Regions from separate parts of the Microbacterium sp. SORGH_AS_0888 genome, predicted to be linked through region 1. Evidence: predicted binding sites of a transcription regulator. Region 1 holds the regulator's gene; each other region holds the start of a gene.

Region 1 (2,197 bases):
CGACCATCTGTCGGCGTACGCGCTGATCGTGGAGGAGGGCACGCCCCTGCATCGCCGCATCCGTCGTGGCGAGCTCGCCCTGCCGGACGACGACCTGCAGGCCGACATGTACGAGCTCGTCGACGATCTCGCGGAGGCCGCGGGGCTCGGATGGTACGAGGTGTCGAACTGGGCGCGCGACGAAGCCCGCCGCTCGCGCCACAACCTCGCCTACTGGCGCGGCACGGACTGGTGGGGATTCGGACCCGGCGCCCACAGCCACGTCGGCGGCGTGCGCTGGTGGAACGTCAAGCACCCGGCTGCCTATGCGCAGCGGCTGGCGGCCGGCTCCTCGCCCGCGGCGGCCCGCGAGATCCCGGATGCGGAGGCGGCGCGGCTCGAGCGGGTCCTGCTCGGATCGCGCATCCGAGAAGGCCTCGCCCTCGCGGAGCTTCCCGCCGACTCCCGTCGCGCCGTCGCGCCGCTCATCGCGGACGGACTGGTCGACCCCGGCGCCGCTTTCGGAGGCCGTATCGTGCTGACGCGGCGGGGTCGTCTGCTCGCGGATGCGGTCGTGCGCGCGCTCGCCGTCTGAACGTCGTCGCCCCGCGGTAGACTGGCACTCTCATCGAACGAGTGCCAATCGGGAGGAGCGCAGGTGGTCAGCGAACGCGGACTCGAAGTGCTGCGCGCGATCGTGCAGGACTACGTCGCCACACGTGAGCCGGTGGGCAGCAAGTCGATCGTCGACCGGCACTCCTTCGGCGTGTCCGCCGCCACGATCCGCAACGACATGGCCCTGCTCGAAGACGAGGAGCTCATCGTGGCTCCGCACACGTCGTCGGGTCGCGTGCCCACCGACAAGGGCTTCCGCGTCTTCGTCAACCACCTCGCCGAGCTGCGCCCGCTGACCGCGGCCCAGCGCTCGGCGATCAGCGCGTTCCTGGCCGACCCGGCCGACCTCGACGACCTGCTCGCGCGGACGGTGCGTGCGCTCACTCAGCTCACGGGCCAGGTCGCGCTCGTGCAGTACCCCTCTTTCGAGCGCGCCAACGTCACCCACGTCGAGCTCGTGCATCTGGGCGGCACGCGGATCGTCGCGATCCTGGTGACGGACACCGGACGCGTCTCGCAGCGCGTCGCCGTGCTGCCGGACGAGCTCGACGAGACGGACGTCGCCGCGCTGCGCGCGCGCGTGTCCGTTCTGGTGACGGGGCGCTCGGTGCGTGAGGGCGTCACCGTCGTGGAGCAGGCGGTCGCAGCGCTGCGGGCCGACGGCCCGCGCGGCGACCGTGCGGTGCGCGCCGCGCTCCGGGTCGTGGCCGAAGAGCTCGAGGAGTTCCGTCAGGACCGCCTGGTCATGGCCGGCGCCGCCAACCTCGCCCGGAGCGAGGGCGACTTCCGCGGCAGTATCTTCCCGCTTCTCGAGGCGATCGAGGAGCAGGTGACCCTGCTGCGGCTGATGGGCGAGATGGTGGCCGATGAGCAGGGGCTGGCGGCGTCCATCGGCCGGGAGAACGAGCCCTTCGGGCTGGCGGAGGCGTCCGTGGTCACGAGCGACTACGAGACCGGCGTGGGGGCGGCGCGCATGGGCGTGCTCGGCCCCGTGCGCATGGACTACCCGAGCAACCTCGGCGCGGTGCGGGCGGTGGCCCGGTACCTCAGCCGGCTGCTCGACGAGGACGAGCGCGCCCGCTGAGGCGGGCGCAGACGATCTCCGCGCGGTGCGCGGACGGGAAGGCGGAAGTGGCTGACCACTACGAGGTTCTGGGCGTGTCCCGCGACGCGACCCCGGACGAGATCAAGAAGGCGTACCGGCGACTGGCGCGTGAGCTCCACCCCGACGTGAACCCGGGCGAGGACGCGTCGGAGCGCTTCAAGCTCGTGACGCACGCGTACGACGTCCTGAGCGACCCGGAGCAGCGCCGTCGCTACGACATGGGCGGCGACTCCGGCGGAGGCTTCGGCGGCGCGGGCTTCGGCGGCTTCGGCGACATCTTCGACACGTTCTTCGGCGGGGGCGGCCAGCGGTCGCGTCCGCGGTCGCGCCGGGAGCGCGGTCAGGATGCGCTCGTGCGCGTGAACCTCGAGCTCGGCGACGTCGTGTTCGGAGTCCACCGCGACCTCGAGGTCGACACCGCCGTGCTCTGCGAGACGTGCGAGGGCAGCTGCTGCCAGCCCGGCACGGCGCCCGTCACGTGCGACGTCTGCCACGGCG
Region 2 (2,197 bases), 600 kb from region 1:
GATCGCGCTGGCGGCGGCATCCCTCGTCTACAGCGCGGGGTGGCTGCTGTTCGCGGCGCGTCAGGCGGGCTGGATCGGCTGAGCCGCGCTCGCTCCGACGCGATCGGCGAGGATGGCGCGACGGCCCGCAGCCGTGCGTGTCAGCAGCAGGGTCGCCGCGCCGTCGCCGGCGAGCTTGAGCCGTGTGCGCAGCGCGGCGGGGTCGACATCGACGCCGCGCTTCTTGATCTCGAGTCGTCCGATCCCGCGTGCGCGCAGCGCCTTCGACAGCTTCGCCGGGTCGGCCGGCAGCTCCTCGCGTACTCGGAACGACTGCACGAACGGGCTCGTGAGCGGCGCGTCGGAGGTGAGATAGGCGATCCTCTCGTCGAGCATGCCCGCCTGGAGGGCGCGGGCGACGTCCCCGATCAGCCGTGCGCGGATGACGGCGCCGTCGGGTTCGTGCAGGAAGGCACCGAGCTGGCGCACCTCGGCGTCCTCCGCATCCGTCGCGGCCGTGAGCTCGTGCGCGGTCCCGCCGCGGATCACGAGGGCCGCCCGTCGCACGCCTTCCCGCGCGAGCGCCCCCCACCACAGCACGAGCTCGATCGTCGAGCCGTCGACCCCGATCCACTGCGCCTCGGCGTCGGCGGGGATGTCGCCGCGCTCGAACGCGGGGCCGAGCTTGATGCCGGTCGGCAGCCGCCGCGCTGTCGCGAACGCCCAGTCGAGGGCGGGCGTGTAGTCGGATGTCGACACGCGGCGCGTCTCGCCGTGCCCGGCCGTGCGACGAGCCGGGTCGAGCCACAGGCCGTCCACCCCGTCGAGCTCGACGTCCTCGGCGCGCGCGCAGCGGACCTCGGCGTCGTAGGGGGCGAGGTTGTAGGCGGCGAGGGCCGCGGTGACGTCGTCCGCGTCGACGGCGAGGACGCGCATCCCGAGGCCGGCGAAGCCCAGCGAGTCGCCGCCGATCCCGCAGCCGAGGTCCGCGACGCGCGTCACGCCCGCGTCGCGGAACCGCGCGGCGTGCAGGGCGGCGACCTCCAGCCGCGTCGCCTGCTCCAGGCCGGCGCGCGTCAGCAGCATCCGATCGGCCAGCGCGCCGAACTTGCCGCGTGCCTTCGTGCGCAGGCGGGCCTGGCCGACCACGGCGGTCACGAGCTCGGGGGAGTGCCCGGCGCGGCGCAGCCGACCGACCGCCGCGGCCACGGCGTCCGTCGTCGCGAGCTCGCCGACCTCGTCGATGAGCCCGAGCCCGACGGGTGTCAGCAGCTCGCGCAGCTCCGGCATCTCCATCCGATCAGCCTATGTGCGACATCGATTGGCACTCGCGTTGCGTGAGTGCCAGGAGGACCCTAGACTGGGATTTAGCACTCTCGGTGTGAGGGTGCTAACGAGTCTTCCGTTTCACGAAGCGAGAAAGAAGAGGTAGACCGTGTCGGTTTCCATCAAGCCGCTCGAGGACCGCATCGTCATCCAGCAGGTCGAGGCCGAGCAGACCACGGCGAGTGGTCTGGTCATCCCCGACACCGCCAAGGAGAAGCCGCAGGAGGGTGAGGTCGTGGCCGTTGGCCCCGGCCGCATCGACGACAACGGCAACCGGGTCCCGCTCGACGTCGCCGTCGGCGACCGCGTCATCTACAGCAAGTACGGCGGCACCGAGGTCAAGTTCGGCGCCGACGAGTACCTCGTGCTCTCGGCCCGCGACGTCCTCGCGGTCGTCGTCCGCTGACCCGCGACTCCCGCACGAAGGGCCCGCGATGCTCCGGCATCCGGGCCCTTCGCCGTCCCCGGAGAGCGCGATGCGGGAATGAACCCGCCCGCGCCGCGCTTACAATCGGAGTCTCGGGAAACCCGCCCGAGCCTCGTCGATGTCGTCCCGTCAACGTACCCTCGTGCCGGCGGGGGAGGAGTATCCATGGACAACCACGATCCGTTCGGCTTCGTCGGACTCACCTATGACGACGTCCTGCTGCTGCCGGGCCACACCGACGTCATCCCGAGCGAGGCCGACACGTCCTCCCGCGTGACCCGCCGCATCACGGTGGCGACCCCCCTCCTGTCCGCCGCGATGGACACCGTCACCGAGGCGCGGCTGGCGATCGCGATCGCGCGCGAGGGCGGCCTCGGCATCATCCACCGCAATCTCGCGATCTCCGACCAGGCCGCCATGGTCGACCAGGTCAAGCGCAGCGAGTCGGGCATGATCACCGACCCC
Region 3 (2,197 bases), 2.5 Mb from region 1:
CGCTCGGGCGATTCGTGGAGTGGCGTCGCGGCGCAGGCGCACCCCGGGGATAGCGTGAGGGCGTGCTGACCGATCGCGACCGTGCCCTGCTCGAGTTCGAGAGCCGCTGGCCGGGGCACACCGCGGCCAAGGAGGAGGCGGTGCGGGTCGAGCTCGTGCTGGCCCCGGCACGGTACTACCAGCTGCTGAACCGTCTGATCGACCGGGAGGATGCGATGGCCCACGATCCGCTGCTCGTGGGCCGGCTGCGGCGATCGCGCGACGCCCGCCGCCGTGACCGCGAGCGGCGTCTGAGCACGGCGTCATAAGGCACACCGGACCGACCGATAGCATCGGGGGGTGCCGCGTCAGAACTTCCCCCGCGACCGCTTCGACGACCTCTCGGCGTCGTCCGGCCGCGTCGGTGCCCACCGGGCGGAGAATCCGCGGCTTCGGGCGGGCGGCATCCTGCTCTGGGCGATCGCGGCGACGATCGTGCTCATCGGGCTGGGGATCTTCGGGAGCCTCATCCTCTCGGGGCGGGTCGTCCTGTTCCCGACGCCGGAGCCGACGCCCACCGCGACGGCGCAGGTCACCCCGGTCGTCGACACCTCCTATACCGTGCTGGTGCTGAACGCGGCCAACGAGGAGGGCCTCGCGACGCGCGTCAGGGACACCCTGCTGGGGCAGGGCTGGACGGAGCAGAAGGTCAGCGCCGGCAACGCGGGCAGCACGTTCGAGACCTCGACCGTCTACTACGCCTCGCCGGATGCCTACCCCGCTGCGCTCGGCCTCGCCAGGCTCCTGGGGATGAGCAACGTGGCCTACGACCCGAACTACCCGCTGCCTTCGACCTCTGCGACCCAGCTGACCGTCGTGCTCGGAATGGACCGCTCGGCGGGGGCGACGCCGACCCCCTGAACCCGGGCGTGTTTCGGCACGGTAAACAGTTCGCGGCACCCGTGTAAGCAGTTGTCCGTGCGGCGGAATGGCCGGTTTTCGCGTCGATACGATGGCGAGGTTCCGCAGCATCAGGAGACTCGAATGACCCAGGGCACCGTGAAATGGTTCAACGCCGAGAAGGGGTACGGCTTCATCACGTCCGGTGATGGGCAGGACGTCTTCGTGCACTACTCGAACATCGAGATGTCCGGATTCCGGGTGCTCGAAGAAGGCCAGGCGGTGGAGTTCACCGTCGGCTCCGGCCAGAAGGGGCCGCAGGCCGAGTCCGTGCGCGTCCTCGCCTGACGCGACGCATCCGCCGCCCGCTCGGGCAACGTAACCGCGAGACCAGTCCGTCGCGCCGAGACCGTGGGGTTTCCCACCGGTCTCGGCGCACAGGACTGGTCTCGCGGTCTGTCGTGTGTCGTCCGCTTGCACTCGGATGGGGCGAGTGCCAGAATGGCATTAGCACTCGTGATTGTTGAGTGCTAAAGACATCAGCCAACGTCCGGGAGGGACGACACACACATGGCAAAGATCATCGCTTTCGATGAGGAGGCCCGTCGCGGCCTCGAGCGCGGCCTCAACACCCTGGCCGACGCCGTCAAGGTGACCCTGGGTCCCCGCGGTCGCAACGTCGTTCTCGAGAAGAAGTGGGGCGCGCCCACCATCACGAACGACGGTGTGTCGATCGCCAAGGAGATCGAGCTCGACGACCCGTACGAGAAGATCGGTGCGGAGCTCGTCAAGGAGGTCGCCAAGAAGACCGACGACGTCGCCGGTGACGGCACCACGACCGCCACGGTGCTCGCCCAGGCGCTCGTGCGCGAGGGCCTGCGCAACGTCGCGGCCGGCGCCGACCCGATCAGCCTGAAGAAGGGCATCGAGAAGGCCGTCGCGGCTGTCACCGCGCAGCTGCTGGCCGACGCCAAGGAGGTCGAGTCCAAGGAGCAGATCGCCGCGACCGCGTCGATCTCCGCCGCCGACCCGGCCATCGGCGAGCTCATCGCCGAGGCGATCGACAAGGTCGGCAAGGAGGGTGTGGTCACCGTCGAGGAGTCCAACACCTTCGGCACCGAGCTCGAGCTCACCGAGGGCATGCGTTTCGACAAGGGCTACATCAACCCCTACTTCGTGACCGACCCCGAGCGTCAGGAGGCGGTCTTCGAGGACCCGTACATCCTGATCGCGAACCAGAAGATCTCCAACATCAAGGACCTGCTGCCGATCGTCGACAAGGTGATCCAGGAGGGCAAGGAGCTCCTCATCATCGCGG
Region 4 (2,197 bases), 1.9 Mb from region 1:
GTACATCGCGGCCGCGGCGACGCGTCTCGCGCTGAAGAACCGCATCCTGGTCGAGATCCTCGCCGCGGGGGAGGGCTTCGACGTGGAGCGCTTCCTGCCGGACGCGAAGGCGACGCTCCTCGCGCTCGCGGACGAGGCTGAGGAGGACGCGGCGCGCACCGAGCGTGAGCGACGGCGGGCGCGGCGCCGGTTCAGCGACTCCGACGGCACGCACGACTACCGCAGTCGCGACGTGCGCAACCTCCGGCGACGGCGCAAGCAGTCCGAGCGGATCGCACGGGAGCTGCGCGAGCGGGCGGAGAACCCGGAGGAGCTGCGGGCGCTCGTCGAGGCGGCGCGCGAGGCGGCCTGGGCCGAGGTGTCGCGCAACATCGACTCCTCGCTGCGGATCTCGGCCGCGCGACCCGATCTCGAGCCCGACTACGAGAAGATGCGACGGGCGCGGATGCAGAGTCTCGTGCTGGTGGACCTCGCCCGCCTCGCGGCGCATCGCCGCCGGATGTCCGAGGCCGCCGCATCCGACGACACCACGGCCGAGTAGCCGCTGGCGTGCGCGGAGCACGGATTCGGTGAAGAGGGCGATCGTGGGGTAGTCTCTTCTAGTGCCCGCGCGCCGAGAGGCGAGAGTGCATGGGCGCCTGTAGCTCAATGGATAGAGCATCTGACTACGGATCAGAAGGTTGGGGGTTCGAGTCCCTCCAGGCGCACACTGTGTTGAGACAGTGCGGAAAGGCCCCCGGTTCGCCGGGGGCCTTTTCTTCGTTCCCGGCGCCGGTCGACTCTTGGCACTCTCGCATGGAGAGTGCTAATCTGAACATGGTTGAGCCGATGGGGCTCAACTCTAAGGAACGTTCGTCGGGCTGTGCCCGACCCGCTCGAAAGGAGACGAGATATGGCCACCTATGATCCGCTCCGCGACCTGGAGCGACTTGCGACGACCCTCATGGACGGCGGGCGCCGCGGACCGCGGCAGATGCCGATGGACCTCTACCGAGACGGCGACCACTACGTGCTGGCCGCCGACCTTCCCGGCATCGACCCGGGGTCGGTCGACGTGGACGTCGACGGGCAGCTGCTGACCATCCGCGCCGAGCGCACGCTCCCGGCCGGCGAGGGCGTCACCTGGATCACCCGCGAGCGCGCCGCCGGCAGCTACCTGCGCCAGCTGAGCCTCGGCCAGGGCATCGACACCGAGAACATCTCGGCGCACTACCGCAACGGTGTGCTGAGCGTGACGATCCCGGTCAGCGAGAAGGCGAAGCCGCGCAAGGTCCAGGTGCTCACGGAGGCCGAGAACGCTCCGGCGCTCCAGGTCACCGAGAACGCCTGATCCTTCCCCCGTTCGCGACGCCCCGGACCCGCCCGGTCCGGGGCGTCGCGCTGCGTTATGGTGTGGGGCGTGGTGGCGGGCGCTGCCCGCCGAGAGGAGCAGGATGCCGGCGCAGTTCCCCCGGGCGCACTACGCGCTGCTCGCCTCGCGCCTCTACCCCCGCGTCGACGGCGGCTTCACGATCGCCGTGCTGGCCCGGGCGCGCCACATGGCCGCGGCGGGGGTCGACGGCGGCCGGGGCCCGCTGCTGCTCACGGTCGATCCGGGCTCCGTCGCCGATCACGCCGCGCACCGCGAGGCCTTCGTCGAGGCCGGGCTCGCCGCATCCGTCGACCTCTTCCGCAACCTGTTCGACGACGCGGCCGAAGACCCGGCGTGGCTGGCTGCGGCCGCCCTCCCGGGGGAGAAGACGCCCGGGGTCGACTACCGCACGATCGCGGATGCCGTCGGTCGCCCCCGCGTCTCGCTCCCCGTCGTCGCGGCCGCCGACTGGCACCTCACGGAGGCGAACGTCGTCGTGCACGGCCCCGACGGCGACCGCGTGCTCGTCGGGTTCCGCGGCCTGTACCGCGTCTGGCTCGACCGGATCGTCGCGGAGCTCCGGCGGGCCGACCCCGCGCTGCCGGTCGTGATCGTCTCGGAGTCGCGGCAGCTGGGCGAGCTGCTCGCGGATTGGCGGCCGCCGGGGGTGTGCCTCATCCACACCGTGCACACCTCGCACCGACCGCCCGCCGTCACGGCCGGCGGGCTCTGGCGCGGCTGGTTCGAGGTCGTCGACCGTTTCGACGCCGTGCTGTGGCCGACCGTGCAGCAGCGCGAGGACGCGATCGAGGACCACGGGCCGCATCCGGGATACGAGGTCGTGCC

Evidence for each region. The regulator HrcA, encoded in region 1, represses chaperone genes, less so after heat shock. The targets are predictions, from matches to a motif close to TTNGCACTCGNNNNNNNCGAGTGCNAA.
Region 2: groES (co-chaperone GroES) is a predicted target of HrcA. The motif match lies at 1,301-1,327, and genes of this name have one in related genera.
Region 3: groL (chaperonin GroEL) is a predicted target of HrcA. The motif match lies at 1,387-1,413, and genes of this name have one in related genera.
Region 4: QE381_RS13290 (Hsp20/alpha crystallin family protein) is a predicted target of HrcA. The motif match lies at 783-809, and genes of this name have one in related genera.

What each region holds. Positions count from the first base shown of each region.
Region 1 covers NZ_JAUTAZ010000001.1:807,065-809,261, reverse strand. Annotated here, with positions in the region: gene hemW (radical SAM family heme chaperone HemW) at 1-574, shown strand, start outside; gene hrcA (heat-inducible transcriptional repressor HrcA) at 638-1,678, shown strand; gene dnaJ (molecular chaperone DnaJ) at 1,726-2,197, shown strand, end outside.
Region 2 covers NZ_JAUTAZ010000001.1:1,408,429-1,410,625, reverse strand. Annotated here, with positions in the region: gene QE381_RS06905 (hypothetical protein) at 1-82, shown strand, start outside; gene QE381_RS06900 (SAM-dependent methyltransferase) at 61-1,275, opposite strand; gene groES (co-chaperone GroES) at 1,415-1,711, shown strand; gene guaB (IMP dehydrogenase) at 1,898-2,197, shown strand, end outside.
Region 3 covers NZ_JAUTAZ010000001.1:3,315,682-3,317,878, forward strand. Annotated here, with positions in the region: gene QE381_RS16205 (DUF2332 domain-containing protein) at 1-53, shown strand, start outside; gene QE381_RS16210 (DUF3263 domain-containing protein) at 63-308, shown strand; gene QE381_RS16215 (LytR C-terminal domain-containing protein) at 340-900, shown strand; gene QE381_RS16220 (cold-shock protein) at 1,024-1,227, shown strand; gene groL (chaperonin GroEL) at 1,450-2,197, shown strand, end outside.
Region 4 covers NZ_JAUTAZ010000001.1:2,734,842-2,737,038, forward strand. Annotated here, with positions in the region: gene QE381_RS13280 (asparagine synthase) at 1-541, shown strand, start outside; tRNA gene QE381_RS13285 (tRNA-Arg) at 635-707, shown strand; gene QE381_RS13290 (Hsp20/alpha crystallin family protein) at 893-1,330, shown strand; gene QE381_RS13295 (glycosyltransferase) at 1,434-2,197, shown strand, end outside.